Regions from separate parts of the Rhodococcus sp. NS-SX18 genome, predicted to be linked through region 2. Evidence: riboswitches for the same ligand, from Rfam matches in the RefSeq annotation. Region 2 holds a riboswitch; each other region holds the start of a gene.
What was found. Region 2 has a riboswitch for thiamine pyrophosphate ahead of AC2IPW_RS20960 (3-oxoacyl-ACP reductase). Riboswitches for the same ligand answer to the same signal wherever they lie in the genome.
Positions count from the first base shown of each region.

Region 1: another riboswitch for thiamine pyrophosphate. It lies ahead of AC2IPW_RS08730 (TenA family protein); the one in region 2 lies ahead of AC2IPW_RS20960 (3-oxoacyl-ACP reductase).
Region 3: another riboswitch for thiamine pyrophosphate. It lies ahead of thiO (glycine oxidase ThiO); the one in region 2 lies ahead of AC2IPW_RS20960 (3-oxoacyl-ACP reductase).

Region 1 covers NZ_CM170633.1:1,857,041-1,867,146, reverse strand. Annotated here, with positions in the region: gene AC2IPW_RS08745 (sterol desaturase family protein) at 1-363, opposite strand, end outside; gene AC2IPW_RS08740 (FadR/GntR family transcriptional regulator) at 360-1,094, opposite strand; gene AC2IPW_RS08735 (carboxylesterase/lipase family protein) at 1,219-2,760, opposite strand; TPP riboswitch at 2,873-2,971, shown strand; gene AC2IPW_RS08730 (TenA family protein) at 2,964-3,683, shown strand; gene AC2IPW_RS08725 (ABC transporter substrate-binding protein) at 3,680-4,708, shown strand; gene AC2IPW_RS08720 (ABC transporter permease) at 4,689-5,483, shown strand; gene AC2IPW_RS08715 (ABC transporter ATP-binding protein) at 5,480-6,316, shown strand; gene AC2IPW_RS08710 (WS/DGAT/MGAT family O-acyltransferase) at 6,322-7,704, opposite strand; gene AC2IPW_RS08705 (alpha/beta hydrolase) at 7,989-8,984, shown strand; gene AC2IPW_RS08700 (T3SS (YopN, CesT) and YbjN peptide-binding chaperone 1) at 9,136-10,106, shown strand, end outside.
Region 2 covers NZ_CM170633.1:4,582,718-4,592,823, reverse strand. Annotated here, with positions in the region: gene lipA (lipoyl synthase) at 1-46, shown strand, start outside; gene AC2IPW_RS20975 (DUF3263 domain-containing protein) at 43-315, shown strand; gene AC2IPW_RS20970 (GAF domain-containing protein) at 308-1,435, opposite strand; TPP riboswitch at 1,774-1,868, shown strand; gene thiD (bifunctional hydroxymethylpyrimidine kinase/phosphomethylpyrimidine kinase) at 1,859-2,686, shown strand; TPP riboswitch at 2,817-2,909, shown strand; gene AC2IPW_RS20960 (3-oxoacyl-ACP reductase) at 2,964-3,728, shown strand; gene AC2IPW_RS20955 (LLM class flavin-dependent oxidoreductase) at 3,728-5,032, shown strand; gene AC2IPW_RS20950 (FBP domain-containing protein) at 5,076-5,579, opposite strand; gene AC2IPW_RS20945 (TetR family transcriptional regulator) at 5,607-6,308, shown strand; gene AC2IPW_RS20940 (ATP-grasp domain-containing protein) at 6,537-7,826, shown strand; gene AC2IPW_RS20935 (hypothetical protein) at 7,823-8,671, shown strand; gene AC2IPW_RS20930 (PLP-dependent cysteine synthase family protein) at 8,668-9,741, shown strand; gene AC2IPW_RS20925 (enolase C-terminal domain-like protein) at 9,738-10,106, shown strand, end outside.
Region 3 covers NZ_CM170633.1:4,116,892-4,126,997, reverse strand. Annotated here, with positions in the region: gene AC2IPW_RS18960 (endonuclease domain-containing protein) at 1-585, opposite strand, end outside; gene AC2IPW_RS18955 (serine/threonine-protein kinase) at 751-3,075, opposite strand; gene AC2IPW_RS18950 (glutamate ABC transporter substrate-binding protein) at 3,084-4,049, opposite strand; gene AC2IPW_RS18945 (hypothetical protein) at 4,046-5,404, opposite strand; gene AC2IPW_RS18940 (NUDIX hydrolase) at 5,533-6,384, shown strand; gene thiE (thiamine phosphate synthase) at 6,392-7,081, opposite strand; TPP riboswitch at 7,108-7,220, shown strand; gene thiO (glycine oxidase ThiO) at 7,209-8,276, shown strand; gene thiS (sulfur carrier protein ThiS) at 8,282-8,497, shown strand; gene thiG (thiazole synthase) at 8,490-9,284, shown strand; gene AC2IPW_RS18915 (antibiotic biosynthesis monooxygenase) at 9,562-10,106, shown strand, end outside.

The DNA.
Region 1 (10,106 bases), 2.7 Mb from region 2:
CAACAGCCATGCCAGGGTCTGCCAGGGGATGAAGACCAGCGGCACGTCGCGCGGGTCGCTGTGGTGTTCGCGGTGCTTGCGGGCCAGCAGCGAATCGAGCGTCAGCCCACCGATCCGGCGCGGCCGCCAGTGCAGGATGCCGACGTGGATGACCCACTCCACCAGCGGGAACACCAGCAGGGCGACCAGTGGGACCAACGCGTCCGTGACCTGCCAGTCGCCGACGAGGATCCGTGCGACGACCGCGGCGGCGAGCATTGCGCCGATCATCCACGGCGACGGGTGCCGCACGAACTCGGCGGCGGCGTCCCGCAGGCCCATCGAGGCGCGACGGCCCCGTCCTTCGGTCCGATTCGTGCTCATGTCCGGTTCCTCGCATCTCCATGTTCGGCGTGCTCGATGGCGGTGGTCAAGGCCGACGTGCCCAGATCGAGCAGTTCGCCGGCAGTGCGTTCGGCGCCGTCCTCGTCGCGCGCGACGATGGCGCCGGCGAGCCGTTCGTAGAGGTCGGCGCGTCCGACCTCGGCGATCAGCACCCCGGCCATCGCGGTCATGGCCGGCTCGTACGCGTTGCGCAGGCTGTTGAAGATCAGCCGGAACGCGAGGGAGTCGGCGGCATCGACGACGTGTTCCCAGAATCCGAGGGCGGCGACCTGCAATGCGACGGGGTCGTCTCCCGCGGCGAGACGTGCCACGGACTCGCGCAGTCGGAGTTCCGTCTCTTCGGTCGCGCGGGCGGCCGCGAGCCGGGCGACCTGGCGGCCGATGAGTTGCCGGGCTTCGAGGACGCTGCGGACGACGTCCCAGTCGGGTCGCCCGTCGCGCACGAGCAGTCGCGGGAGCAGTTCCGGCCCGGCCTGGGTGCGGAAGTCGCGCACCGACGTCGCCTCCCCTTGACGCACCTCCACCAGGCCGGCGTGCGCGAGCCGGGAAATAGCTTCGCGGACAGCGGGTCTCGACACCCCGAAGGCCTCGGCGAGGTGGCGTTCACTCGGCAGCGACGCCCCGGCGGCGAGATCGCCGCCGAGCACGCGGGCGGCGATCTGGTCGTACACCTCGCCGGAGGCGGACTTGCGGGCGATCGGCTCGAACATCACGACCCGACCGTAGGCCACCGTTTGGACAGAGGTCAAGTGGTAAGACCAGTTCCCTTTGCGGCCGAATGTCACATCGCGTCGGTCAGACCGACGGAATGTCACATTCGGCCACCCGGAGTGGTCAGCTGAAGCCCATCACCTGGTCGCCCCACACCTCACGCAGCACCTTGTCGGGGTCCGGGACGAGGGAGTCGGTGTTGTCGATCAGCAGGGTCATGCGCTTGTCGGTGTCGTACGGCGCCCAGTGCCGGGATCCGTCCAGGGCGGCCGGCACCCCGTGGTGCGCGAAGGCGAGCCAGCGACGCTGGATCCGGCCCGAGATCGTCGTCGCAGCCTTGCGGCCACCGAGCCAGAACGTGGGGTCACGATCGAGCGTCCCGAAATTGCCGAAGACGTACGGCAGTTCGGTGGCGTGACCGGCACCGATCCGCGCCGCCTTGAGCATCGGGGTCGCATGGTCGAACCGGTACACCCACGTCGGCGAGTGGGCGCTGTGCGCGTCGGCGATCCACACCACCGGCATCCTGAACCCGGCGTCGCGCGAAAGAGCCATCGCCCCCGACGTTTTCGTGACGTCCGGATACGCGGAGATGATCTCCGCGATGCGGTCCGGCGGCAGTTCCGGGTGATCCTCGGCGAGCGCGTCGAGCATCGCCTGCACGGAGGCGTCGCTCACCGGCATCAACGGGGACTTCATGAAGCGGAAGATCGACGGCTCGTCCTTGTTGGAGCCGATGATCAGGGGGATCCGGTGCGCGAGCCCCTTCTGGAACGCCGCCACCGGGTACTTCGGCACCAGGTCGCGGTCGACCACGGGCGCCATCGCGAGCGTGCCGGGGAACTTCGTGGGAATCTCCCCGACGAGCACGTCACCCGCGTCGGTCAGCGTCTCGTGCGGCATGTCCCGCAGCGCCCACACCCGCGCCGGGGTGAGGTCGAGGATCTCGAGGAACCGCTCGGCGACCCGGGCGGCCCGCTCGGACCCGTACGCCGACGTCGCCGGCGGACTCTGCGCGATGGCCCGGTGAAACAACCCCTCCGCGCGGGGCACGGTCATCAGGGTGGTCAGCGACCCACCGCCCGACGACTCGCCGAACACGGTGACCCGGTCGGGGTCGCCCCCGAACGCGGAGATGCAGTCGCGTACCCACTCGAGGGCGGCGATCTGATCCCGCAGTCCCACATTGGATTCGAAGGTGGTCCCGGCGGTGGAGAACGACGAGAAGTCGAGGAAGCCGAGCGCACCGAGCCGGTAGTTGACCGTCACCACGACGACGTCGCCGCGCTCGGCGAGCAACCGTCCGTCGTAGATCCGCTGCCCCGAGTAGCCGAGGACGTAGGCACCGCCGTGGATCCACACCATCACCGGCCGCGGCTCCCCGTCCGGCTCCGGCGCCCAGATGTTCAGCGAGAGGCAGTCCTCACCGATCGTCAGCCCCGGATCGATGGGGATCGGGTTGTTGCGTCCCTGCGGCGCGATGGGCCCGAAGCGCCGCGCGTCGAGCACGTCGGTCCATGGCTCCGGCGGTTCGGGGGCGCGGAACCGGAGGTCACCGGACGTCGGCGCGGCGTACGGGACGCCCTTCCACGTGTAGACGGAGCCGTCGCGGTAGCCGCGTACGTCGCCGTACTTGCAGCCGACGATGAGCGTCTCGGCGTCCACGGTCCCTCCCGAACGAACGGTCTGGGGCCAAGGTACCAACAACAGACAGGTTGCATGCGGACCCCGCCGACCCGGGCGACGGAGGCGGTCTGCGCCGAGTGCTATCGTCGGCTCCGTAGACACGGGGTGCTCCGCATGTGCGCGGGGCTGAGATCACACCCGTCGAACCTGATCAGGTAATGCTGACGAAGGGATGTCCTGGCATGACCATGCCTGCCCGCGCGTCGGTCCCGGCAGGGACCGACCGCTTCACCGATCTGCTGTGGGACCGGACCAAGGTCCTGCGCGAGGCCATCGACGACCTCGAGTTCCTGCGCCGCCTCGGCGACGGAACACTGCCGCTCGACGCGTTCCGCTTCTACATCGAGCAGGACGCCCTGTACCTCGCCGGGTACGCCAAGGCACTCGCCCTCCTCGCGGCGAAGGCCCCGGACCCGGGCACCGCCGCGTTCTGGGCGAACAGCGCGGCCACGGCCGCCACCGAGGAATCCGCCCTGCACCGGGGTCTGCTCACCGGCGGGGTCCTGCCGCCCGCCGAGGACACCCCCGCGCACTCGCCCGCCTGCCTCGGTTACGTCTCCTATCTCACCGCCACCGTCGCCACCGACCCGTATCCGGTGGGCGCCGCCGCGGTACTCCCCTGTTTCTGGATCTACGCCGAGGTCGGCCGCGATCTCGCCGTCCGCGCCGCCGACGTGCTCGCCGCGGATCCCGCCCACCCCTACGCCCAGTGGGTCACCACCTACGACGCGCCCGAGTTCCACGCCGCGGTCGCCGGCGCCCGCGACCTCGTCGACGCCGCGGCGGCGGCCGCCACCGACGCCGAGCGCGACGCCATGACCGAGGCGTTCACCATCGCCACGCGCTACGAGCTGCTGTTCTGGGACACCGCACTCAACATCCAGGAGTGGCCGGCCTCATGACCACGCTCCCCCGGCTGCGCCGCCGGTTCACCGTCCTGGCCGCCGTCACCGCCGCACTGCTGCTCACCGCGTCCTGCGCCGGGAACAGCGACGATTCCGGTGACACCATCCGATTCGCCCTGGACTGGACGCCGAACACCAACCACACCGGCCTGTACGTCGCCCAGCAGGAGGGTCTGTTCGCCGACGCCGGTCTCGACGTCGAGTTCCTGCCCTACAACAACACCACCCCGGACACCCTCGTCGACGCCGGCAACGCCGAGTTCGGAATCTCCACGCAGGCGCAGGCGACGTTCTCCCGGGCGGCTGGCTCGCGCACCGTCTCGGTGCTCGCGCCGCTGCAGCACTGGGCGACCGGCATCGCCGTCAAGGCCGACCGCGCCGACCTGTCCCGGCCCGCGGACCTCGATTCCCGCACCTACGCCGGCTTCGGCGACCCGGGCGACGAGGAGACGCTCGCCCAGGTGATCCGCAACGACGGCGGGCGCGGCGACTTCACCTCCGTCACCCTCGGCACCTCCGCCTACGAGGCCGTGTACTCCGGCACCGCCGACTTCACCGTCTCCTACCTGGCGTGGGAGGGCATCGAGGCCGAGCACCGCGGGCTGCCGATGCGGTACTTCCGCTACACCGACTACGGGTTCCCCGACGCCTACGCGATCGTGATCGACGGCAACGAGGACTGGCTGGCCGAACACCCGGACCAGGCCCGCGCGTTCGTGCAGGCCGTCCAGCGCGGCTACGAGATCGCCGCGCAGGATCCCGACCGCGGCGCGCGCGCCCTGATCGAGGCCAACCCGGGGGCGTTCTCCGACGAGGAACTCGTCTACGAGAGTCAGCGGATGCTGTCGGCCGATTACATGCGCGACGAGAACGGCCGTGTCGGCACCCTCACCCTCGAGCGATGGACCGGGTACTCCCGGTTCCTGTTCGAGAAGGGCCTGCTCGCCGGTCCCGACGGCGCACCGTTGACCACCGAGCCGGACTGGTCGACCTACTTCACCGATGACTACCTCACGCCCTGACCCGACCCGGAACCCCTGGCTGCGGCGCGTCGCACCGGCCGCGGTGACCGTCGTCGCGCTGGCCCTCTGCTGGCAGCTGTACGTGGCGGTCAGCGGCATCCGCCCGCAGGTGCTGCCCTCCCCCGCCCGGGTCCTCGGGCAGGGGTGGGCGCACCGCGCCGACATCGCCGGTCACGCCTGGTCGACGCTGCAGGTCACGCTCGTCGGCTTCGCGGTGTCCCTGGCGGTCGCGTGGGCTCTGGCGATCGTCGTGGACTTCTCGCCGTGGCTGCGCCGCGCCCTGGTGCCGTTGTTCGTGGTGTCGCAGACCCTGCCGATCATCGCGATCGCGCCGCTGATGATCATCTGGTTCGGATTCGGGCTGCTGCCGAAGATCCTGGTGATCGCGCTCGCCACGTTCTTCCCCATGGCGATCGGCCTGATCGAGGGCTTCGCGGCCGCGGACCGGGAGGCGGGGGCGTTGCTGCGCAGCATGGGTGCCTCGCGCCGGCAGGAGTTCCGGTACGTGCGGCTCCCGTCGGCGCTGCCCCGGTTCTTCACGGCGCTGCGCATCGGGATCACCTACGCCGTGGTCGGTGCGGTCTTCGCCGAGTACGTCGGCGCCACGTCGGGACTCGGGATCTACATGAGCACCCAGAAGAACTCGTTCCGGACCGATCTGGTGCTGGCGGCGGTGCTCGTCACCGCGATGCTCTCACTCGCGCTGTATCTGCTCACCTACGCCGCGGAGCGGGTGGTGGCGCCGTGGGCGCTGGCGACGAGGAGCCCCCGGTGAACGCCGTCGCCGTCACCGGCGTGCACAAGGCGTTCGGTGGGCGCACCGTGCTCGACGGCGCCGAGTTCGCGGTGGCCGAGGGCGAGTTCGTCTCGCTCATCGGTCCGAGCGGCTGCGGCAAGTCCACCCTGTTCGGGTTGATCGCCGGCCTCGACGTGCCCGACACCGGCGCCGTCACGGTCGCCGGGCGGCCGGCCGCCCCGGGACGGGCCGCGCTGATGCCGCAGAAGGATCTGTTGTTTCCGTGGCGCAGTGTGCTCGACAACTGCGCGCTCGGCCTCGAGGTCCAGGGCACGCCCCGCGGTGAGGCGCGGGACCGGGCACGGAAGTTGTTCCCCGCCTTCGGTCTCGCCGGTTTCGAGGATGCCGCCCCGCGGCAGCTCTCGGGTGGGATGCGGCAGCGCGCGGCGCTGGCACGGACGGTGCTGCAGGGCCGCGATGTGCTGCTGCTGGACGAACCGTTCGGCGCGCTGGATTCGCTGACCCGCACCGAGATGCAGTTGTGGTTGCAGCAGGTGTGGCAGCGGGACCGCTGGACGGTGCTGATGATCACCCACGACGTGCGGGAGGCGCTGCTGCTGTCGGATCGGGTGCTGGTGCTCACGCCCCGCCCGGCGCGGGTGTGCCACGAGGTGGCGGTGCCGCTGCCGCGCCCTCGGGGCCTGGATACGCTGACGTCACCGGAGTTCGTGGCGCTCGAGGGGGAACTCGTCGACGCCCTGCACAGCACGGGGGCGCGCGGCTCGACACCGCAGGTCCCGCGCGGCTCGACACCGCAGAACCCGCGCAGCTCGACACCGCAGGATCCGCGCAGCTCGTCGCTGCGGGACTGACCCTCTCACGAAATATCGAGTGCAAGTTCGAGTTCCGCGAGGGCGTCCTCGAGATGCCCGAGCAGTCGCTGCAGCGCGGGGACGGTGCGGCGGCACCCGACGACGCCGAAGTCGACGGTGTCCGCGGTGTTGGTCAGCGTGATGTTGAGTGCCTGGCCGCTGAGCACGACCGAGACCGGGTAGATCCCGTCGAGCCGGGATCCGCCGCGGTACACCGGTTCCCGAGGTCCCGGCACGTTGGAGATGATGAGGTTGAACGGTGGCGGCGCCAGGGCGACCGCGCCCGAGATCGGCGCCAGCGCGAGTCCGGCGATGTTGAGCGCCGACCACACCGTCGCCTGCAGCGGTGTCATGCCGCCGAACAGGGTTTTGCCCTCCGCCATCGAGTCGCTGACCGTCGACAGCCGGGCGAGCGGGTCCTCGAGATGGGTGCCGAGGTTGCACAGCGTGACCCCGACGCTGTTGCCGCCCGAGGCCGATTCGGGGGTGTCCTTCGCGCGTAGCGACACCGGGACCATCGCGATCAGCGGGGTCTCGGGCAGCGCCTGCCGTTCGAGGAGGTACGCGCGAATGGCCCCGGCGCACATGGCGACGACGACGTCGTTGCTCGACACGCCGGCCGCGCGCCGCACCCGAGTGATGCGTGCGCGGCTCCAGGACTGCGCCGCGAAACGTCGCGTGCCGTCGATCGGGACGTTGAACATCGACCGCGGGGCCTCGTACGGCAGTGCGACGCGGCGCCCGCCGAGCACGGTCCGCGCGATCCGCAGCGCAACGGGCGCCGCGCCGATCACGTCGCCGGCCACGGAGCGCACCGTACCAATGGTCGACGTCCGCTCTGCGGTCCCGGATCCGTTCCCGGATCGGGGGCGGGGTGGCAGGTGCCACGGCGCCGGGAAGTCGCGCACGCTCGGGTCGGCGGTGTAGGTGCGTTGCAGCAGCCGCAGCCCGGAGACCCCGTCGAGCAGCGCGTGGTGCATCTTCGTGTAGACGGCGAACCGGCCGTCGGCGAGCCCTTCGATCACGTGCGCTTCCCACAGGGGCCGGTGCCGGTCGAGCAGCCCACTGTGCAGGCGGGAGACGAGGGTGAACAGCTCGCGGATCCGCCCCGGTGCCGGCAACGCCGAGTGCCGGACGTGGTACTCGAGATCGATCTCGTCGTCGACGGTCCACCAGGTGTAGCCGAGACTCGACACCGGATCGGCCGGTCGCTTGCGGAACAGCTCGTCGACGTGCGCGTCGGCGACGAGCCGGTTGTAGAGGTCGGTGACGTACCCCGGACCGGCGTCGGGCGGCGGGGTGAACAGTTCCAGCGAACCGAAGTGCATCGGGCGCTCCCGCGACTCGGCGAGCAGGAACATCGAGTCCGTCACCGGCATGTACCCCACGGGGACTGCCCCCTTTCGTCCGCCGTCGCATGCTGGGATGGATCGTACGTCGGCCCCGCGCATGCCGTACCGAATCGGTAACAGAAAGGCCCGCGACCTGCGAAAACCTCGATGTCCGGTCTCCATCGAGTCACGGTGCTTCGCCCCGGCGGATCGTCGTCGTACTGTCGATCAACCGACCCGGACGAACGTTGCGAAAGCCACGGCGGAAGGGCCGCGGAGGACGAGCCGGAGCCGACGACGAGTGCAGCTCCGCCCGAGCGGACGAGGACGAGGAGGCCCCGATGACGAGCACCGCGTCGAACCATCCTTCGTTGTCGTATCCGCCCGTGCCGCGGCCGGTGCTGCGGCGTGAGATCGCCGGGGTGAGCATGCCGTCGCAGGCCCTGACGTTCTCGGTGCGCAGCACCGTCAAGCCGGTCATCGACGCGTGGGCGCGTGCCCCGCACCTGCCCTGGCCGACGGGCGTGGTCGACCGGCTCGCGTTCCCCCTCAAGCCGGTCCCCGGCACGCACCGGCATCCGGTGCGGCTGCCGTCCTGCCGCGCCGAGTTCCTCGCCGCCCCGGGTGCCGACGGCTCCACCGCGATCCTGTACCTGCACGGCGGGGCGTTCCTGGTGTGCGGGCTGGCCACCCACCGGCAGATGGTCTCCCGCATCTCGTCGGCGGCCGGGGCTCCCGTGCTCAGCGTCGCCTACCGCATGCTGCCGGGGCACCCGATCGAGAGCGCGGTCGAGGACGGCATCGAGGGGCTGCGGTGGTTGATGGCGCACGGCTACCCGGCGGAGCGCATCGTGGTGGCCGGCGACTCGGCGGGCGGATTCCTCACCTTCCAGGTGACGCTCGCGGCGCTGCGGCTCGGTCTCGGCCGTCCGGCCGGCAACGTGGCACTCTCGCCGCTGACCGACCTCGACACCCGGGGCAAGCTCGCGCATCCCAATTCGTATCGGTGCGCCCTGTTCCCGCGCCGCGCCGTTCCGGCCCTGGCCGACGTGATCGCCCGCATCGACGCCGCCGCCGGTGGGTCGGGCCCGCGTGCGGTGTCGCCGGTCGACGCCGACCTGACCGCGATGCCCCCCACCCTCATCCAGACCGGTTCGGAGGAGATGACGTACGTCGACGCCGAGCTGATGGCCGAACGTCTCGCGAGCGCGGGCGTGCACTGCGAACTGCAGGTGTGGGAGCGGCAGGTGCACGTGTTCCAGGCCGCGGCGGGCATCGTGCCCGAGGCGGGACGGGCCGTCGCTTCGATCGGGGTATTCGTCCGCAGCCTGGACTGACGGGTCGGCCGGAGCGGGGCGCCGACTACGACCCCCCGAGTGGCCGGACGTCCCGGGCCCCGCAACCGCGCGATGCTGCCCGCGCGGCGCCTGTCGGTCCCCCCGGCTAGTGTCTTCACACGGTCCCGCGACCGCGGAAAGGGGGTGGATCGTGACCGACACCGAGAGCCGATTCGACCGCGACGTCGACCGGTCCTGGAGCGAGTTCCGGGCACGTCTCGCCGACCATGTGGCATCGATGCGCGACGGCGACGGGCTGGTCCTCGAACCGCTCGTCGAGGAGGACACCGGCCCCGCCGGACCGTGCGTGCAGTTCTACGCGTGGGGTGAGGGCCAGGTCCGGTGCGAGGTGCCGTCCAATGCCCACCTCGACCCCGATCGCCGTCTCCGGCCGGGCGACGAGGCGCTGCTCGCCGAGCTGGGCTGGCGCGAACCGTCCCGGGGACCCGAAGACCCGGAGGACGGCGGGTCGCCCGCCTACTGGATGGACCGGCCCGCGGCGTGGGCCGACCAGCTCGCGGCCGTCGCGGTGACGGCGTTGCGTCGGGTGTGGGGGGTGCCGCATCCGCTGTTCCTGCGCACCGAGACGTTCGGCACCGGACGGGCCGACTTCGAACTGCCGCCGCCGGCCGAGGAGATCCCGCCGCAGGCTGCGCTCCCCCTCGCCGTCGAGACGGCGGGCGAGGACCACGTGCGCGAGCTGATCGAGTCGACGCTGCGCGAGCGGATCGGCGACGTCCCGCTGTGGGACGAGGACGGCGACCTGGCGGTGCGGGTCGCGGGCATGCTCGTGTTCGTCGGCGTCGGGCCGCACGAGCGCACCGTCGACGTGTTCGCCCCGATCGTCCACCACATCACCGGACGTACCCGCGCCGCCGAGGTCGTCGCCGACCTGAACCGGCGGTGGCCGCACCTGAAGTTCGTGCTGGTCGAGGACCGGGTCGCGGTGGCGGCGCACCTGCCCGCGTCGCCCTTCGTGCCGGCCCACCTGTTGGCCACACTCGACCTGGTCGCGCAGTTCCTCGAGGGGCTGGACGAGGGGTTCGGCACCAGTCTCGGCGGCGAGCTGCTGCACGAGACCGACCACGACTGTGTGCCGCCGCCCGCGGACGAGCTGCCGCC
Region 2 (10,106 bases):
CAGTCATCTCGCCGAATCGCACCCGCCAGGAGTTCGACCCACATGAGTTCCGCCACCGAAGACGACCGCATCATCGACTTCGCCCGTCGCTGGCTGCCCTACGGCGGCGGAAGTCCCGGAGACCTTCTGGTCGAATTCGGAATGACCCCAGCCGGTTACCTGACCCGGCTGGGGGAGATCCTCGACAGCCCCGCCGCCTTACGACTGCACCCCCGACTACGTGCGGAACTGCGCGACTTCGTCGCTGCGCGCACCTCTGCACCGCGCGCCGCGCCGAACCGGAGCGACCAGGTTCGGAGGCGGAATGTCACCTGATCACACGGACTTCGACACCGTCCGCGAACCGGTACGGCTGGGGCGTCAGCACAGGGCCGAGGCTCTTGCGCAGCCGGGAGACCTCGGCGCGGACGGCAACGATGTGGTCCCGGTCGCCGAACAGGGCCTCACTCAACGACGCGGCATCGATGCCGGCCGACCCGGTACGTGCCAATACCCTCAGAATCTGCGCGTGCCGCGGTGACAGGGCACGCGTCCATTCCGTCTCCCCCCGCACCGTCGCCCGAGGGGCCGCCCCCAGGTCGAGTTCGAGTCGGATGGCCGCCCGTTCCGCGCGGCGGCGCACCAACCATGCGTCACCGAGCGGTTCGGGTACGCAAAGTCCGAGACCGGGCACGAGCAGCGGTCGGTCGGCCTCCGGTGAGGCCAGTCGTTCGGGAACGCCGATGCCGCTGGCTGCCACGACCCATCCGTGACCGTCCACGACGACAGCAGGCCCGCACGTCCTTGCCAGCACCGGCGCCGCATCGGTACGGAGCCTGTCGAGGTGGACGGCATGCTCGCGCCAGAGCATCGACTCGGCCAACCGCACAGCCGTCTGCACGAGGGCCACGGTGGCCGGATGCACCGACATCGCCGACCCGCTGATATCCAGTACGCCGAGGACCTCGCCGGAGCGTGGATCGTGGACCGGTGACCCCGTACACGACCAGCCGTAGTGGGACCGGGCATAGTGTTCGGCCGAAAAAAGCTGTACCGGAGCGTCTTCGACCAGCGACGTGCCGACAGAATTGGTGCCTACCGACGTCTCCGACCAGCGGGCGCCTTCCACGAATCCGAGGACGTCGGCTTCCCTCTGCACGTCACGTGCACCTTCTCGCCACAGCACCACCCCGTCCGAGTCGGCGACGACCACGATGAAGTTCGCGTCGCTCGCCATTTCGGTCAAGGTGCCGCGTAGTTCGGGCAGAACCGACCTCAGGGCGCTTCGTGCACGGCGCGCTTCGAGTTCGGAGACGTCCGCGAGTACCACGTCCTCACACCGGGCCGGACTGACGCCGTCTGCCTGGAGACGCGACCACGACCGGGCGACAACGTCACGCGGAGGCACCGGCGGCGTCCGGCCGGACATCACCGCGTCGTGGACGTCGCTCAACAATCGGGCGCGTCGCGACAAGTCTTCTCCGGAACCGAAAGCGAGCAACCGCTGGCGCGCCGAACTGGCCCTACTCACAGCGTCCAGCCTACCGTCAGGGGGCCAGCCGCACCATGGCCCCTGCCGTCTGCGGCCAACCCAACAGCGAACCCGTCGACGAGTTCGCACATTCGGCGAGACGCGGGTCGACCGGCACACTTCTTGGACAAGAACGTTCCGCACGAACGCTTTCGGTCCTCGGGCCCCCGCTTCTGCCGTGCGGCCCGCCTGGGTGGGCGCAAGCGGTGGACCCGCCACTGCCCAGACCCACCGGGCCGCCGAGCGAGGTCGACGCCTATGATCCTCTCGACACGGGGTGCCCGGTAGGAGGGCTGAGATCACACCCGTCGAACCTGCTCTAGTTCGTACTAGCGAAGGGATGTCCGAATGTCGATGTCTGCTGTTCCACCGCCGCGAGTGCTTTCCATTGCCGGTACGGATCCGACCGGCGGCGCCGGCATCCAGGCGGACCTGAAGAGCATTGCCGCGCATCGAGGCTACGGGATGGCGGTGGTCACGGCGTTGGTCGCCCAGAACACGTGCGGTGTACGCAGTGTCCACCTTCCTCCGGCATCGTTTCTCACCGCTCAACTCGAAGCGGTCAGCGACGATGTCACCGTCGACGCCGTCAAGATCGGCATGCTCGCCGACACCGATCAGGTGCAAGCCGTCGCCGAATGGCTTGCAACGGTCGCGCCCCCCGTGGTGGTGCTCGATCCGGTCATCGTCGCCACCAGCGGCGACCGGTTGCTCAGCCGCGAAGCCGAAAGGGCGCTCGAAGACCTCATTCCCCAGGTCCATCTGATCACGCCGAACGTTCCTGAACTCGCAGTCCTCAGCTCCACGTCTCCGGCCGACTCCTGGGAGGAACTGCTCGGGCAAGCCCACGAGATTGCCGATCGCTATGGGGTGGCGGTGTTGGCCAAGGGCGGACATCTTCCTGGAGACACCGTCTACGACACCGTCATCGGCCCTCTAGCGGGGGAGGACGATGCGGTCGTGGTCGACAGTCCCCGCATACGCACCTCGAACACGCACGGCACCGGTTGCTCGCTGTCGGCAGCCATGGCTACCCTTCGGCCGCAGCGAGAAAGCTGGGATGCCGCGCTCGAGGAAGCCAAACGGTGGCTCACCGCAGGCATCGAAGCAGGCGGGGAGCTGCATGTCGGTTGCGGCCATGGCCCTGTCCACCACTTCGTCGATCTGTGGACGTGATCTGCTGTCGAGGAACAATATTGCCGTGCGCGCCGCCCTCGAGCCGGGTGGCAATCCCGGGCAGGCTCGTGATTTGCCCGAAGTGACAGTGAAGTTCGACGGACAGGCACAACCGGGGTAGTCTTGCGACGGACTCGACACGGGGTGCCGGAAACGGCTGAGAGACAGACCCGTCGAACCTGATCTCGATCATGCGAGCGAAGGGATGCCGAGCCGGCGCGGCCGTGTGGTCCGTCGCTGCGGTGAACCCCTTCCCACCGAAGGGAAACAACACACAATGCTCCTGCAGAACCAGACGGTACTCGTCACCGGCGCCGGGCGCGGTCTCGGTCACCACCTCGCACAGTCGTTCGCCGACGAGGGCGCCGCCGTCGTAGTCAATTACCGCAACAGCAGCGACGCCGCCCACGCCCTTGCCCAGAAGATCGGCTCGGACCGCGCTGTCGCGCTGGCCGCCGACGTGACCGACCCCGCCCAGGTCGACGCCATGCTCACACAGGCCAGGAAGCACTTCGGCCGACCGGTCACCACCGTGGTCAACAACGCGCTGCCCGACTTCTCCTTCAACGGCGACGCGCGCCGCAGGGCCGACCAGATCGGCTACGGCGATTTCGCCGCTCAACTCGACGGTATCGTCGGCGGCGCGATCAACACGGTCCAGGCGGTTCTGCCCGGCATGCGCGAGGCCGGCGGCGGCAGCGTCATCAATATCGGCACCAACCTGTTCCAGAACCCGGTGGTGCCGTATCACGACTACACCGCCGCCAAGGCAGCACTGCTGTCGCTGACCCGCACATTCGCGGCAGACCTGGGGCCTGAAGGCATCCGCGTGAACATGGTCTCCGGTGGGCTGCTGCGCACCACCGACGCATCGGCAGCGACCCCCGAGGAGGTATTCGAACTGATCGCCGCCTCCACGCCCCTGCGGAAGGTCACCACCCCGGAGGACTTCGCTGCCGCCGTCCTGTTCTTCGCTTCCGACTGGTCGCGAGCAGTCACCGGTCAGAACCTCGTGGTCGACGGCGGGCTGGTGATGAACTGATGCTGTCCCGCACCCTCCATCTCAATGCCTTTCTCCATGGTGTCGGCCATCATTCGGCGGCGTGGCGGCATCCGACATCCGCGGCGGAGCGAATCGGGGACATCACCTACTTCGAGGAACTCGCCCGGACAGCCGAGCGTGGCTGCTTCGATGCGGTGTTCTTCGCCGACGGACACTGCGTGAATACGAGCTACACGGCCGGGACCACGTGGTTTCTCGAACCCCTGACCGCGCTGTCCGCGATGGCGCGCGCGACGAAACACATCGGGCTGGTCACCACGGTGTCCGCGAGCTTCTACACACCGTTCCATGCGGCGCGGATGCTCGCGTCGCTGGACCACATCAGCGGTGGACGGGCCGGGGTGAACATCGTGACCTCGATGTTCGACGCGGAGGCCCGCAATCACGGGCTCGACGCTCTGCCGGACCATGCCGCGCGTTACGGCCGCGCCGAGGAGTTCATCGAGGTGCTGACTGCGCTGTGGGACTCGTGGGACGAGGCCGGCATCGCCGTCGATCGCGCCGCCGGTCGATACCTCGACGCCGACGCCATCCGTCGGATCGAGCACCGCGGTCAGCACTTCCGCGTCGACGGTCCGCTCACCGTCCCGCGCTGTCCACAGGGGCGTCCGGTGCTGTTCCAGGCAGGAGCGTCGGAGACCGGACGCAGCCTCGCAGCGCGGCACGCCGAAGCGGTGTACTCGGTTTCGTGGGATTCGGCTATGGCGCTCGACTTCGCCACCGATCTACGTGGCCGCGCTGCCGCCGCCGGACGAGATCCCGCGTCGATCGCGATACTTCCGGGCCTCGTCCCCTATGTCGGTCGCACCGAGGACGAGGCCCGGGCGAAGAAGGCGACGTTGGACGCGTTGATCGACATCGACGCCGCGCTCGCCCAGCTCGGCGTCTTCACCGGTCAGGACTACACGGGCCACGATCTCGACGCGCCGGTTGCCGACCTGCCGCCCATCGACCAGTTCTCCGGCCCCCAGGGTCGCTACGCAACGGTGCAACGGATCATCGGATCGCACCGGCCCACACTGCGTGGACTGCTCGGCTACCTCGCGGCCGGAGGAGGGCACGCGACGATGATCGGCACGCCCGAGGCGATCGCGGATCGGATCGAGGAGTGGTTCGTCGCCGGCGCCTGCGACGGATTCAACCTGATGTGTCCGGCGTATCCGGATTCGCTGGACGACTTCGTCGACCTGGTAGTCCCGGAACTGCAGCGCCGCGGCCTGTTTCGCACCGCATACCCCGGGACCACATTGCGCGACACGCTGGGACTGTGGTCCTTCGCGTGAAGACGCCCGGGTGACGGCGCCGCCCGGGTAGTGCACAGCGTGGTCACGGATCCTGCTCGTCCAACACCCGCCCGACGAATCCGCCGAGTCGAGTCTCGAGTTGCCGGATCCGAGTCTCGGTGGGCAGTGCTCGATCGGGCTGATTGCCGGGCAGAGGCGCCAGCTCCCGCACATACAGTGAGCATGCGAAGTTACTGCACATGTAGGTTCCGATGCTGTTTCCGGCCTTGCCGCCGGCGCCGGCCTTGCGCGCCGTGAACAGCGACGTCCCACCGGCGCGGTGAACGGCGTGACAGAGGGTGCACATCGTGCTGCGCGACCGGGACCCGTCGGTGTCGGCCTGGCGCAACTCGATGCCGACCGTGTGCTCGGCGCGCTGGGCAATCAGATATGCGCGGAGCGGAGCTCGAGGGTCCGTCCAGCCGAAGAAGTCGAGTTCCGCCCAGCGCACCGCGTCGAAGTCGGGTGGGAACGTCACCGTCCTGATCCTGCTGCGCGAGCTGTTGACGAACGACCCGAGGATCTCGTCGCGGGACAGTGCCTGCATCACCATTCTTCCTTCCACGTTTGATTCATGAAACGTGTGGAGTATAAACTCGCCGGCATGGGTCGCCACAAGGATGTCGAGCGTCGGCGCGCACTCCTCGAGGGCTGTTGCGCCTACGCCGAGGAGCGCGGGCTGTTCGGTCTCACTCTGCGTCCGCTGGCCGAGCGGCTCGAAACGTCGACCAGAAATCTCCTCCACCACTTCGGTAGTCGTGAGAACCTGATCGCCGAGATCGTCGACCGCACTCTGGTGACCCATCTGGCCGCGTCGCGGGAGCTGCTCCTGCGGATCCGCGATCTCTCGGTGGACGAGTCGTCGCCGTCGGTGACCGCCGCCCACGTGACCTCCGTGATCTCGCAGGGGCTCGAGATGGCCTGGGTAGACGCGCACACGCCGGGTGGGCGCCGGCGAACCGCCATGTTCTTCGAGATCTATACCGCAGCGACGCGGGATCCCGAGCTGCAGCAGATATTCCTCGTCCCCGTGGTAACCGAATGGCTCGACCCCATGGCCGCGGCGATCGAGGCCGCGGGCGCGTCACCGGGCGCGGCACGGTCCGTCGCCTCACGCATCCTCGCGGCCCATCGGGGTCTCCTCCTCGAGGATCTCGCGCTCGGCTGCAACGTCGCCACCGATGCCGCGCATCGTGACGCCGTCCTGGCGGTCCGTACCGAGATCTCCCGTGCGACTTCCCCTGGCGAGCACGAGGTGCATGACGCGGCGAGGTGAGCGACCCGCCGGCCGTTCGTCATGCTTCCGATTCCCCGCTGTTCCGGGCTTTCCCGGTGCCGCTGGCCTGCGTGGTATCGAGCCCCGGCTCGATCAGCGGACCTCCGTGGGCGACCCTTCTCACCGACCGCGTAATCCTCCGGCACCGACCGGTCTTGCTAATGATAACGATTGTCAGTAGCTTCTGTGTCGCTGGGTACTGCGGAGGATGCGAGCGGAAGGCCACGTGTGGCACACCTACTGCTGGTGGAGAGTTGGGTCGGAGCAATGGGAACGTTGCTGCCGAGAGCGATTGCCGACCTGGGAGTCGAGTTCACCTTTCTGACCCGACGACCGGAGCACTACCCGGACACCCTGCCGGACGGTTCCCCGCATCCGCTGCGTCTCGGTCGTGCGGTGGTCACTGCCGAGACCAACGATCCGGCTGCCGCACTCGAGGCGGCGCGGCGGATCGATGTCGAGGCAAGGATCGACGGCGTCCTCACCAGCTGCGACTACTACCTGCCGACCGCCGCGCGAATTGCCGCCGCACTCGGACTTCCCGGTCCGGCGCCCGACGCGATCGAGACGGCCTGCGACAAGGCGCGCACCCGGACGGTGTTGGATTGCGTCGGCGTCCCGGGGCCCCGGCACACCACCGTGTCGGTCGACGACCCGATCCGGCTCCGTACCGCGGCCGAGTCGGTGGGCTTCCCCTTGGTGGTCAAGCCCATCGATCTGTGTGCGGGAATGTTCGTGCGACGCGCGGACAGTTGGCTGGATGTCGAGTCGGCGGTGGACGCACTGCGGGGATTCGAGGTCAATGCGCGTGGGCAGCGGCGGAGTCCGGTGGTGTTGCTCGAGGAGTTCCTCAACGGTCCGGAATTCAGTGTGGAGAGCTGGATTTCGCGCGGCAAGGTCCACACGATCGGCGTGACCGACAAGAGCCTGGGTGGGGTGTCGGGTTTCGTGGAGACCGGGCACATGTTCCCGGCCGACCTGGCAGAGCGGGACCGCGTGAAAGTGGTGGCCGCCGCGGAGGACGCGATCGATGCGGTGGGTCTCGATCACGGGGTGGTGCACACCGAACTACGCCTGACCGCCGCCGGGCCCCGGATCATCGAGATCAATCCACGGCCGGCCGGCAACCAGATCACCGAGCTGATCCGGCATGTGAGCGGAGTCGACCTGCCGCGGGTGGCGGTCGAGCTCGCACTGGGACGCGAGCCGATCCTCCCGACGATCCCGGACGAGCAGCGTGACGGCGGACGGCCCTCGAGCGCAGCCGTGAGCATGCTGGTGCCGACGAGGGCGGGTGTCGTCGCCGGAATCGAAGGAATCGACACCGTCACAGCCGATCCGGCAGTGGTCTCGGCGGCGTTCAAGGGGCCCGGTCACCGAACCACGCCGGGAATGGACAACAACAGCTACCTGGGCAGCGTCGTCGTCGTCTCGTCGGAACGGTCCGGGGCCCGCCCGTTGGCCGAGCGCCTGTTGTCGTCGATCTCCGCCACATACGGCGAGGAGCCGGCGTCGTGACTACCACCTCAGCGATCGGTACCGCGACGAACGGTCGCCTGGCTGCGCTTCTCGAACGCTACCGCACCGACCCTGCCCGGCGTCCCCCGCGCGACGTGGTGGTGTCGGTTGCGTTCACCACGTCACAGGGGGCACGGCACAGCGGGCGCAGTGGTGGCTACCGCAACCAGGTGATCTCGCTGCGGGTCGGGGCTGCGACGGGCTCGTGCGCGGTCGAGCCGGGCTCGGTGGACCCGGAGATCGTGCACGCCTGCGCAGGGGTGGCGGTGACCGATCTGCTGCACCATGCCGAGATCGCCGTGCAGATCGCCGCACTCGACGCCTACCTGACGCACCGGTGCCCGCACGCGGGTGAGCCTCGCGCAGTGACGGTGCAGCTGGATTCCGGGGATTCGCTGCAGCGCTCGCTGGCCCGGGCGCATCACGTGACCGGACTGGTCGACGCTCCACCGGGCGGGCGGGTGCTGGTGATCGGAGTGGTCAACTCGCTGCTCGTCAGCTTGCGCGAGCGCGGACTGCGGTACGTGCCGTGTGATCTGAAGGGCGGCACCACCGAGTGGGGTGAGCCGATCGTCACCGACTTCGCCGAGCATCTCGACGAGTGTGATGCGGTGCTGGCCAGCGGAATGATGCTGGGCAACGGCACCGTCGACACCTTGTTCGCGCGGGCGGCAGCGTCCGACCGGCGGCTTCCGGTCGCGATGTTCGCCCAGAGTGGCGCCGCGGTCGCCCGGGAGTTGCTCGGCCGCGGCATCGACGCGCTCTCGGCCGAGCCGTACCCGTTCTTCTGGCTGACCGGGGACACCGGCCCGATCTACCTGTACCACGGGTCGCGGGCACGATGACCGTGATCGATTCGCCGGCGCGGGTGGGGAACAGCCCACTCGTGCGCATCCTCACCCCGGTGCCGAACCCGCATCCGGGCTACTTCGCGAAGATCGAGTCGCTCGGTTTCGGTGGGCTCAAGGCACGGTCGGCCCTGTCGATGCTGGTCGGTGCCCGGCGACGCGGGCAGCTGCGGGACGGCGCTCGGATCGTCGAATCCACCAGCGGCACTTTGGGGGTGGGGCTGGCATACGTAGCACAGCCACTCGGCCACCCCGTCACCCTGGTGGTGGACTGCGAGCTCGAGCCCGCCATGCGCAATCTGCTGTGCGCGTTGGGTGCCACCTTGGAGATCGTGGACCGTCCGCACCCGGAGGGCGGGTGGCAGCAGGCCAGGCTCGACGTCCTGCACCGGATTCTTGCCGCCGACCCGGATGCATACTGGCCCAACCAGTACGACAATCCCGACAACGCCGTGGGCTACCACGGGCTCGCCGACGAGATCGTCGCGGGCCTGGCCGCACAGGGTATCGAGCGGGCCGAGGTGCTTGTGTGCAGTGTGGGCACCGGCGGCCACAGCAGCGGAGTGGGTCTGCGGTTGCGGCAGCTGTGGCCGGACCTGCGGATCATCGGGGTCGATGCGGTGGGGTCGACGATCTTCGGACAGCCCGCCACCTGCCGGGTCATGCGGGGACTGGGTAGCAGCGTGCATCCGGGCAATGTGCGATACGAGATGTTCGACGAGGTGCACTGGGTCGGCCCGCGCGAGGCCGTGCACGCCTGCCGCAGCCTGGCGCGGGACGGCTTCCACACCGGCGGCTGGTCGACGGGTGCAGTGGCCACGGTGGCCGGGTGGGCGGCCACCCGCTGGCCGGGCCCGGTGGTCACCGTCTTTCCGGACGGCCCCGATCGTTACCTGCGCACCATCTTCGACGACGACTGGTGTGCTCGGCACGGCCTGCTCGCTCCGCCGCGAACACATCCGCACGAGATCGCCGAGTACGGGGACCCGGCGGAGTGCTGGACGCGGTGCGAAGCCGTGCGGGCCCCGCAGCCGGGGGCGAGGGACCGGATGGAGACGGCGCGATGAGCCTGACCTGGTCGGTGAGCACCCTCGCCCTGGCCCGGCCGTTCCGGATCAGCCGGGCGGTGATGTCGTCCCGTCAGGCGGTCACGGTCACCGTGATCGATCCCGACACGGGATCGTGCGGCCGCGGCGAGGTCGTCACCTCCACATTCGCGGGCCTGGACGTGCACCTCATCGAGACCCAGCTGCGGGCAGTCGCTGCGTGCTGCGGTGCCCCAGGGATTCCCGAAACGATCCCGGCGCAGGTGCACCCGGCGGTCGCCGGCGCCGTGTGGTCCGCCGTCGCCGACTACCGGGCACGCGTGAACAGGCAGACGGTCGCTGCGCACCTCGGACTGCCGCTGTCCGCCGAGATCCCGATCTCCCGC
Region 3 (10,106 bases), 470 kb from region 2:
GGCGCGCACGAGCAGCAGGCGCGTCCGTGTCTCGGGTGGGGACTCGGCGCCGCCGTCGACGTGCCCGAGCACCTGCCGCAGTGCGGACACCCCACGCGCTCCCGCGTGCCGACCGGCGAGCTCGCGGATCTCCGCAGGCATCACGCCGGTGGCGTGACACAAGGCGTCGAGGAGTTCGACAGCGCGGTCTCCCTTCACCGTACGGCCGAGGTCGAACCCCGTCCGCGCGGGACCGGTCACCGTCATTCCGTCCACGCGGCACAGTTCGTCGTCGTCGGGGATGCCCTGCCGGACGACGATGCCGGAGGGCGCACGCACGTGACCGGCCCGAAGCAGCTCCGCCGGGGCGGAGCCGTCGATCCACTTCGTCCCGTGCAGCGCCGCGGCCGACAGGCCGGCAAGCGTTCCCCTGCCCGCCGACCACAACCAGGCGGCCCGGGCTCTGGTGCGTGCCGTGGGCGCGACACCGCGCCGCACGTAGACATCACGGTGCAGGCGGACGAATCCGTGCCGCAACTCGTAGGCGGTCAGCGCACCGGACGCGATCGCCTCGGTGCCCCGGAAGGGAGCGTCGAAGGAATGCACGGACGCACACGATGCAGGGCGTCCGGCCGCTGCGGAACCCCCGGTCACCGGACTGTGGACAACTTCGGGGTTGTCCACAGCGGTGGTGAGCGGGCGGATTCCGCGCCGAGCGGGAGGTTGTCGTCGAGCCCACTCGGCCGATGCCGCGAGATCCTCCCGCTCGGCTCACAGCAGGCTGCGGGGGCGGATGGCGTTGGCCAGGTCGACGAGGGTGAATCGGTGGGCGCGGGTCGGCGCATTGCGGGCCAGGTCTCGCAGACCGGACTCGGTGCCGCTGCGAAGGCCCCTCTCGTCGAACGGGACGTCGAGAATCGGGTCCGATCGGCGGCGTGCCGAGTGCCCCGCGCGGACCCAGTCGAGAGCGATCGACAGCACCAGGGTGCGCATCTGCAGGAGCCGTCCCTCCTCCGGCGACAACGTCTCCACCCGCCGCGCGGCCTCGCGCAGGTCGGCCTCCTCGATCTCGTCGACGGGGCGGTCGTGCAGCAGGATCAGCACGGTCGTCATCCGGGCGACAGCGTGATGCCGGGAACTGGGCGGCACCTGGTCGAGGGCGGCGATCGCGGCTGTCCGCTCGCCGCGGAGGGTGAGTTGCCGCGCCAGGCCGAACGCGGCACTCACCACGTTGTGATCGGTGCGCCACACGGTGCGGTAGTAGTTCTCGCAGAACGCGCGCCAGGCGTCGGGATCCTCGCTCTCCCAATGCTGCAGGATGAGTTCGGCGGTGGCCGCCAGAGCGAGCTTGGGTGCGGTCTCGCCGGGCATCGCGGCGAGCACCTTCTCGAATCTGCCGAAGGCGGACTCGTATTCGCCGTTGATGAGCTCGGCGAGACCGGCATACCAGTCGATGCGCCAGTCCGCTCCCAGATCACGTTCCAGCTTGCCCAGGATCTCGGTGGCGCGCGCGCCGTGCCCGAGGTCGAGATGGGCACGGACCTCGGCGAGCGTGATCTCCCGGGAGAACGAGACATCGGCCGTGCCCACGACGCGCTCGATGCCGTTGTCGCGCGCGTGGCGCAGCGCGTCGAGTGTCTGCTGAGGTTCGCTGTGCACCGCCGCCGCCAGCAGTGCCGCACTCGGATCGAGCGGATCGAGCAGCGGAACGGGCAGCGCTGCCGCCACATCACGCGCCGCGAGCTTCTCGTCCCGTTCGACACCGTCGACGATCGAATCCGTGCGCCCGACAGCCTCGTCCGTGCCGAACGTCGTCCGCTGCCGGCTGAACACCGACGACAGACCCGGATGCTCCTCGCCGGTCTGCTGCGACAGGATCTCGCGCAGGACACCCGTCAGCTGGCTCGCCATCTCGTCGGCCGACTCGAACCGTCGCTGCGGATCGGGATCGATGGCCCGCAGCAGCAACCGGTGGTAGGACTCGTACTCCGCCAGCAGCGGCGCCTCGGCCGGCGTCGGGAGGCCGTCGGCCGGACGCCCCTGCGTCCACGGCATGTCGAGGGTCAGCACGGCGAGGGTCCGGCCGACGGTGTAGATGTCGGATGCCACGGTCGGGCCGGTACGCACGATCTCCGGCGCCTGGAAGCCCGGCGTGCCGTACAGGTAGCCGTAGTCCTCGATGCCGGTGACGGCACCGAGATCGATGAGTTTGAGCTGTTCCTCGGTGACCATGATGTTCTCGGGCTTGAGGTCGTTGTAGACGAGCCCGATCGAATGCAGATAGCTCAGCGCCGGCATGATCTCGAGGACGTACGCGACGGCCTGTTCGACGGGCATCCGCGAGGGCTTGGGACAGGTGTCGAGCACCTCGCGCAGCGAGTGCCCACCCACGTATTCCATGACGATGTAGCCCATCGGGCTGCCGTCGGGGCGAGGGTGCTCGACGAAGTTGAAGATCTTCACGATGCTCGGATGAGTCACCTCGGCGAGGAACTGCTTCTCGGCCAGCGCGACGGCCTGCGCCTCGGCGTCTCCGGAGTGCAGCAGACCCTTCAAGACCACCCAGCGATCACTGACGTTCCGGTCGATCGCCAAGTAGATCCAGCCGAGACCACCGTGGGCGAGACAGCCCTGCACCACATACTGCCCGCCGACGACGTCGCCGACCGCGAGCAGCGGAGTGAACTCGAACGGGGTTCCGCACGAAGGACATCGGCCCGACGTCGCGCCGGGGCCGTTGGGTGTGCTGCGGCCGACCGGCTTGCCGCACTTCCAGCAGAACCGCTTGCCCTCGGCGACGTGCGGGTCGCGCAGGACGACGGACTCGGGGTCGACGGGTGTGGGGACGGGGATGTCGACGAGACCCGCGAGACGCCGCCGCGACGGCAACCGCGACCGGGAGCGGCGTGAGGACGACCGCTGCGACGGCACGCTTCCCCGGCGACTGCGCTGAGTACCGGGACCGAAACTCGGTGCTGTACCCGGACCGATGTCCGGTGCTGTTCCCGGCCGGGCGCTCGGTGCGGTCGCCGGACCGGAATCCGGGGGTGCCGCCGGTGCTGTCGCCGGTCCGGTGTCGTCGTCGGTGTCGGACATGCGTTCTCTCAGTCCACGTACGTCGGGGTCGGCGGCGCCGGGGCGGGACCGAGGACGGTGAGCCAACGGTTGTAGATCTGTGTCCACGTGCCGTCCCGACGGATCCGTTCGAGGGTGCCGTTGACGAACCGCACCAGGTCCTCACGGCCCTGCGCGATCCCGATGCCGTAGGGCTCGGTTCCGAGCGGCGCCCCCACCAGTTCCAGGTAGGGGTCCTGGGAGGCGAGCCCGGCGAGGATCGTGTCGTCGGTGCTGACGGCGTCGACCTGGCGCTGCTGCAGCACGACGAGACAGTCCGCCCACGACGGGACGGTCAGGATCGCCGCGGACGGTTGCAGTTGCCGCAGACGCATGAGCGACGTCGTGCCGCGCACCGCACACACCCGCCGGCCGGCGAGATCGGCGACTTCCCGGACGTCGGAGCCCTTGACCACCAGGACACGCTGCTGGGCGACGAAGTACACCGTGGAGAAGTCGACGCGTTCACGTCGGGCACACGTGATCGTCATCGTCTTCGCGACGATGTCGACGGTGGAATCCTGCAGGGCCTGCTCCCGGTCCGCGGAGTTCAGGATCCGGAAGTCGAGCAGGTCCGGACTGCCGAGCAGATCCCGGGCGATCTCGCGGGCGATGTCCACGTCGAACCCGGCGATCCGGCCGGTCGAGGGGTCGCGGAAACTCATCAGGTTGCTGCCGGTGTCGAGCCCGACGACGAGGCGTCCGCGCGCCCGGATCGCATCGAGGGCCGGTCCGGTCGTCGCCCCGTCGGGACGCAGCCCGGCGGTCGGGTCGCCGCAGTCCGGCTCCGGGGGGATCGGCACGTCGGTGGGCGCGAGTGCGGCGCGCTCCGGCAACGGCGGTTCGGTGTAGGACACGTCGGGACCGGCGACGATCTCCGGTTGCGACGTCGCGCACCCACCGGTGAGGACGGCCGCGGCGACGGCGACGGCGAGCAGGGTGTTGCGGATGTTCACAGGTACTCCCGGATTCGTGGCGCCAGTCCTCCCACGACGCCGAGCCACGCAAGCACGGTGAGCACCCACGCGGCCGGTGCGAGCGCGGACAGCGTGTCCGCGGCGCGGACCTCGTTGCCACGCAGTTCGGCGCGCGCGAGGTCGATGCCCTGTTCGAGGGCGCGGTCGACGGCGTGGAACTGGGCCGCCGCCTCGTCGGGCCCGGGACCGGTGGCGAGGATCGCGGCAGCCGGGTAGTCGCCCCGGTCGAGTGCCGCCTGCACGCGGTCGTGCGATGCCAGCCACGCCGTGCGCGCTTCGGCGGCGCGGCCGGCCGGTTCGGCCTGGGACTCCACGTCGGTGGCCGCGGAGCCGGTGAGCAACTCCTCGAGACGGTCCATGCTGCCGTCGAACATCGCGTCGTATTCGCCGGTGACGTCCCGCCGGACCAGCTGCAGCGTCTCGGCGGTCCGGGCCTGCTGGGCGAGGATCCGACTGTCGGTGAAGACCCCGAGCGGTTCGCCGCCGCGCTCGACGGCGTTCCGGGTGGCGCTCGACGAGATCAGTCCCGCGACGAGGAGCCAGCACAGCAGGATCCCCGTCGAGGCGATGGCCGTGAGCAGTCCGAGGTTGAGGGTGCGGCGGCTGATCCGCGAGACGATCACGTGCACGCCGGTCAGCGCGACGACCGTCATCAGCAGCATCCCGATCGACGTCCACGGCGGTTGCACCGCCGCCCGCTGGGTGGACGTGACGGCGGACGAGCTGCGTTCGTACAGTTCCTGCGCCATCGGCAGCAGTTCGGACTGCATCAGGTACGAGGCCTCGCCGAGGTAGGCGGCGCCTACGGGGTTTCCGACGCGATTGTTCGCACGGGCCGTCTCCACCAGGCCGGTGTAGACGGTGAGCCGGCCGGCGATGTCCGCCAGCAACCGGGCACTCACCCTGTCGTCGGCGGCGATTCCGCCGGCCGCGGCGACGAGCTGGGTGGACGCCTCGCCGACGGCCTGGGTGTAGCGTTCCCGCACCTCCTCGGGCTCGATACCGCCCGCGATGAAACCCGTGGCGGCGGCCGCGTCCGCGACGGACAGCGCGCTGTAGAGACTCTGGGCTGCGTCGGCGAGGGGTTCGACGGACGTGAGCAGCCGACTGTGCGTGGCCTGCCGGCTCGTCACGGTCTGACCTGCGACGATGCCGGAGACGATGAGGAGGATCGACAGCAGCGCGCCGAGGGTGAGGAATGCGGCGGGGGTGGATCGGAGCAGGGTGCGCCAGTCGTCGGCGCGGCGGTCGTGGTCGACGACGGGACCGGACACGTCGCCGCGCTCGAGGCGACCCCCGACCGCGCCGAGCGTGGGGGTCACGCGCACGTCCACGAGAGCACCCCTTCCGATGTGGCACTGTGTGTGGCGAGCATATAAGCAGTAATGGGATGTTGTTGCCGTCCGAGGACGGTGGACGCCCGGCTCGCGGTCGGCGGCCGGGCGGCAGGGAGGCGGACGCGATGCGAGGTGACGGGGACGGCTGGGCCGTCGGACCCGACGGTGGTCGCCGGTGGGGCAGGTTCGGCGCGGCCGGGCTGCTGCTGCGTGCACCGCTGCCCGACGGCACGCCGGCCGTATTGCTCCAGCACCGCGCGGCGTGGAGCCACCAGGGCGGCACGTGGGCCCTGCCCGGCGGCGCCCGCGACAGCGACGAGAGTCCCGTCGCCGCGGCTGTACGGGAAGCAGAGGAGGAGACCGGGATCGACGCGGCTGCCGTGAACGTGCGCACCGAGCGGGTCACCTCCGGCGTGACCGGAGGATGGACGTACACCACGGTCGTCGCGGACACCCCGAGCCCGATGGCGACGACCCTCAACGGGGAGAGCACCGAACTGCGCTGGGTGCCGGAGGCGGATGTCGAGACCATGCCCCTGCACTCCGGGTTCGCGGCGGCCTGGCCGGACCTGCGAACCCGGGCGGTGCGGATGCTGCTCGACACGGCCAACGTCCTCGGCTCGCGGCCGAACGGCTGGTGGCGCGATCGGCCGGGTGCCACCGCACGACTGCTCGCGGAGCTGGCGGAGTCGGTGCCCCGCACCGTCGAGCTGCCCGGCGGGTCCTTCGGCTGGGTGAGCCGCATCGAGGCGGTCCTCGAGGGGCAGGCCCGCGCAGCGGTGATCGACGACGACCGCACCCCGGTGCACTCCGCGGCCGGCAGCGGAGACGACGAGCTGGCCGTCCTGGCGAAGGGCACGTCGGCGGTCCTGGACCAGGTGCTCACCGTAGTGGTGACGGCCGACCGGGGACTGCGTGCCCGGCTGCCCGGGGACGTGCCGACCCTGGCGCCGTCGACGGTGCTCGACTGGCTGTGACGGCCTCTCAGCCGGGCAGCGCGGCCTTCAGGGCCGCCGCCGCGGCCCGCGGATTCGGTGCCGCGGTGATGGCGCGGACCACCGCGATGCGGGTGGCACCGGCGTCGAGCACCTCGGGCAACCGCTCGGCATCGATACCACCGATGGCGAACCACGGCCGCCGCGGCTGCGACCGGGCCACCTCCCGCAGCACCTCGAGTCCCGCTGCGGTGCGACCCGGCTTGGTGGGGGTCTCCCACACCGGTCCGTTGGCGAAATAGTCGACACCGTCCTCGATGTCGGCGAGGCTGGCCTGGGCCCGGCTGGCGGTCGAGCGGCCGATCACCACGTCGTCGCCGAGGACCTGCCGGGCGTACCGCACCGGCAGGTCGCCCTGCCCGAGGTGCAGGATGTCGGCGCCGGCGGCCAGGGCGATGTCGGCGCGGTCGTTGACGGCCAGCAGGGCGCCGTGCCGGTGGCAGGCGGCGGCGAGCACCTCGAGTGCTTCGAGTTCCTCGCGCGCCTCGAGCGGGCCGAACTTCTTCTCGCCTGCCGAGCCCTTGTCGCGGAGCTGGACGATGTCGACACCGCCCGCAAGGGCCTCCTCGACGAATCGAGCCAGGTCGCCGGTGTCGCGACGGGCGTCGGTGCACAGGTAGAGCCGGGCCTGCGCGAGGCGTTCCCGGGGGGCGGGATGGTTGCCGCGGTAGGTAGTCACGGCGGAGACGGTAGTCTCTGCTCTGAACGAATCGACACGGGAGTCCCGGGGATCGCGGGGCTGAGAGGGGGCCTGCCGGCCCCGACCGTCAGCACCTGAACCGGATCATGCCGGCGCAGGGAGTGAGGTGGACGAACTGTTGGGAACCGTATCCGTTGTCGGCGGAGGCGTGATCGGGCTGTCGATCGCCTGGCGCGCGGCCCGGGCCGGCTGGACCGCGACCGTGCACGACCCGTCCCCGGGAGCGGGGGCGTCCTGGGTGGCCGGGGGGATGCTGGCGCCCTTGTCGGAGGGTTGGCCGGGTGAGGAACACGTCCTCGAGCTGGGCGCCGCGTCGCTGGCCCGCTGGCCGGCGTTCGGCGCCGAGCTGCTGCGGGAGACCGGCCTCGACCTGTTCACCTCCACTGCGTCGCTGACCGTCGCGCTGGACGCGGCCGACGCCGCCGACCTGCGCACGATCGCCGAGTGGGTGTCGGCCCAGGGGCACGAGATGCGCGTGCTCGGCCGCGCCGAGGTGCGCGAACTCGAGCCGTCGCTCGGCCCGCGCATCCGTCTCGGGCTGCTGGCCCCGGACGAGCTGGCCGTGGACAACCGGGTTCTCGTCGACGCGCTGCGACGGGCGGCCGCCGCGGCCGGGGTCACCTTCGTCGACGAGCCGGTCCTTGACGTCACGGACCTGGACGCCGACCGGGTGGTGCTCGCGGCCGGCGCCGCCTCGGCGCGGCTGTGGCCGGGCTTGCCGGTGCGGCCGGTCAAGGGGGAGATCCTGCGGTTGCGGACCCGTCCGGGCGCGGCTCCCGCCCCGCACCGGACGGTCCGCGGCAGCGTGCACGGCCGGCCCGCGTACCTGGTGCCGCGCGCGGACGGGCTCGTCGTCGGCGCAACCCAGTACGAGGCCGACGACACGCAGGTCACCGTCGCGGGGGTGCGGGATCTCATCGCCGACGCCGAGACGCTGTTCCCGGCGATCGGCGAGTACGAGCTGTACGAGGCGAGTGCGGGACTGCGACCCGTGAGCCCGGACAACCTGCCGCTGATCGGCCGGCTGTCCGAGCGGGTGATCGCCGCGACCGGGCACGGTCGCAACGGCGTGCTGCTGACCCCGGTCACGGCGGACGCGGTGGTCGCGGAGCTCGCGGACGAACCGCTCGCTGTGGCGAAATATGCTGATCCGCAACGATTTACCGAGGAGTGAGTGTGATGAACGGTGCGCCGACGGTGGGAGTCACGGTCAATGGGGAGGAGCGCTGGTTCGCCGAGGCGCCGACGATGGCCGAGTTGCTGAGCGGGCTCGGGCTGCCCGACAGGGGGGTCGCCGTCGCCGTGGACGGTGCCGTCTTCCCCCGGGGACGCTGGTCCGAGCGCGTCGGGAAGGGCTGGCAGATCGAGGTGCTGACGGCGGTGCAGGGTGGCTGAGCGCGACTTCGGCCCCGACCCCGGCCACGACCTGCCGCCCCTGACGATCGCCGGACGCAGCTTCGCCTCGCGGCTGATCACCGGCACCGGTGGGGCCGCGAACCTCGCCGTGCTCGAGGAGGCCCTCGTCGCCTCCGGCACCGAGCTGACCACCGTGGCGATGCGCCGGGTGGACGCGGCGTCCGGGACCGGCGTGCTCGATCTGCTGCGCCGCCTCGACATCGTGCCGCTGCCCAACACCGCCGGCTGCCGCGGCGCCGCCGAGGCGGTGCTCACCGCACAACTCGGCCGCGAGGCGCTAGGAACGGACTGGGTCAAACTCGAGGTCGTCGCCGACGAACGCACGCTGCTGCCCGACGCGATCGAACTCGTCTCGGCCGCCGAGCAACTCGTCGACGACGGGTTCGTGGTGCTGCCCTACACCAACGACGACCCGGTGCTGGCGCGACGGCTCGAGGACGTCGGCTGCGCCGCCGTGATGCCGCTCGGCTCGCCGATCGGCACGGGCCTCGGGGTCGCCAACCCGCACCACATCGAGATGATCGTCGAGGCCGCCGGGGTGCCGGTGATCCTCGACGCGGGCATCGGCACGGCCTCGGACGCCGCGCTCGCGATGGAACTCGGGTGCGACGCGGTGCTGCTGGCGACCGCGGTGACCCGGGCGAAGGACCCGGCTCTCATGGCGTCCGCGATGCGCCACGCCGTCGAGGCCGGCTTCCGGGCCCGGCACGCGGGCCGCATCCCGAAGCGGTTCTGGGCGCAGGCGTCGTCCCCGCTCGAGCCCTGAGACGACCCGATGTGAGGCCGTGACGGTCGGTTTCTCACCGGACCCGGTGGTGCCGCACGCGTCGCGGCACCACCGCGTCGTCGTCGGCGAGCAGTCGTGCACGGGTGGTTCTCTTCCCACGATCGAGGGACGGCAGCGGTGGCCGGGTCGTGCAACTCGGGCGAAACCGGTCGAAGCGGAATGTGCCTATTGCCTCCAGTGGATCGGGGGAGCAAGGTGAAACCTGGGGAACGACAACGACCGGCGGCGCCGCGTCGGCACCGCCCTGAGGAGAAGGGTGCCGATCGTGTTCGCACGCTCGACCACAATTCACGCGCATCCGTCGTACATCGACGCCGGGATCAGGCACGTACGCGACACCGTGATGCCCACGCTGGCAGACATCGAGGGCTGCCTCGGCATGTCCCTGCTGATCGATCGCGGCTCGGGCCGGTGCATCGCGACCAGTTCGTGGCGCGACGAGGAATCGATGCGCGCCAGCGAAGGAGCGGTGCGCACACTACGTGACGAGGCCGCCAGGATCTTCCACGGCACCACGGAGGTGTCGCGGTGGGAGATCGCCGTCATGCATCGCGACCACCATTCGGATCGCGGGGCATGGTGCCGGGTCACGTGGATCAGGACCGAGCCGGCGCATATGGACCGTGGCGTCGACCTGTGGAAGATGGGCGCACTGCCCAAGGTGGAGGAACTCGACGGGTTCTGCAGCGCCAGCCTGATGATCGACCGCGCATCCGGCCGCGGGGTGTCGTCGATGACGTTCGACAGCGCCGAGGCGATCGAACGCCACAGGGAACGCCTCGACGGCATCCGGGCGGCAGT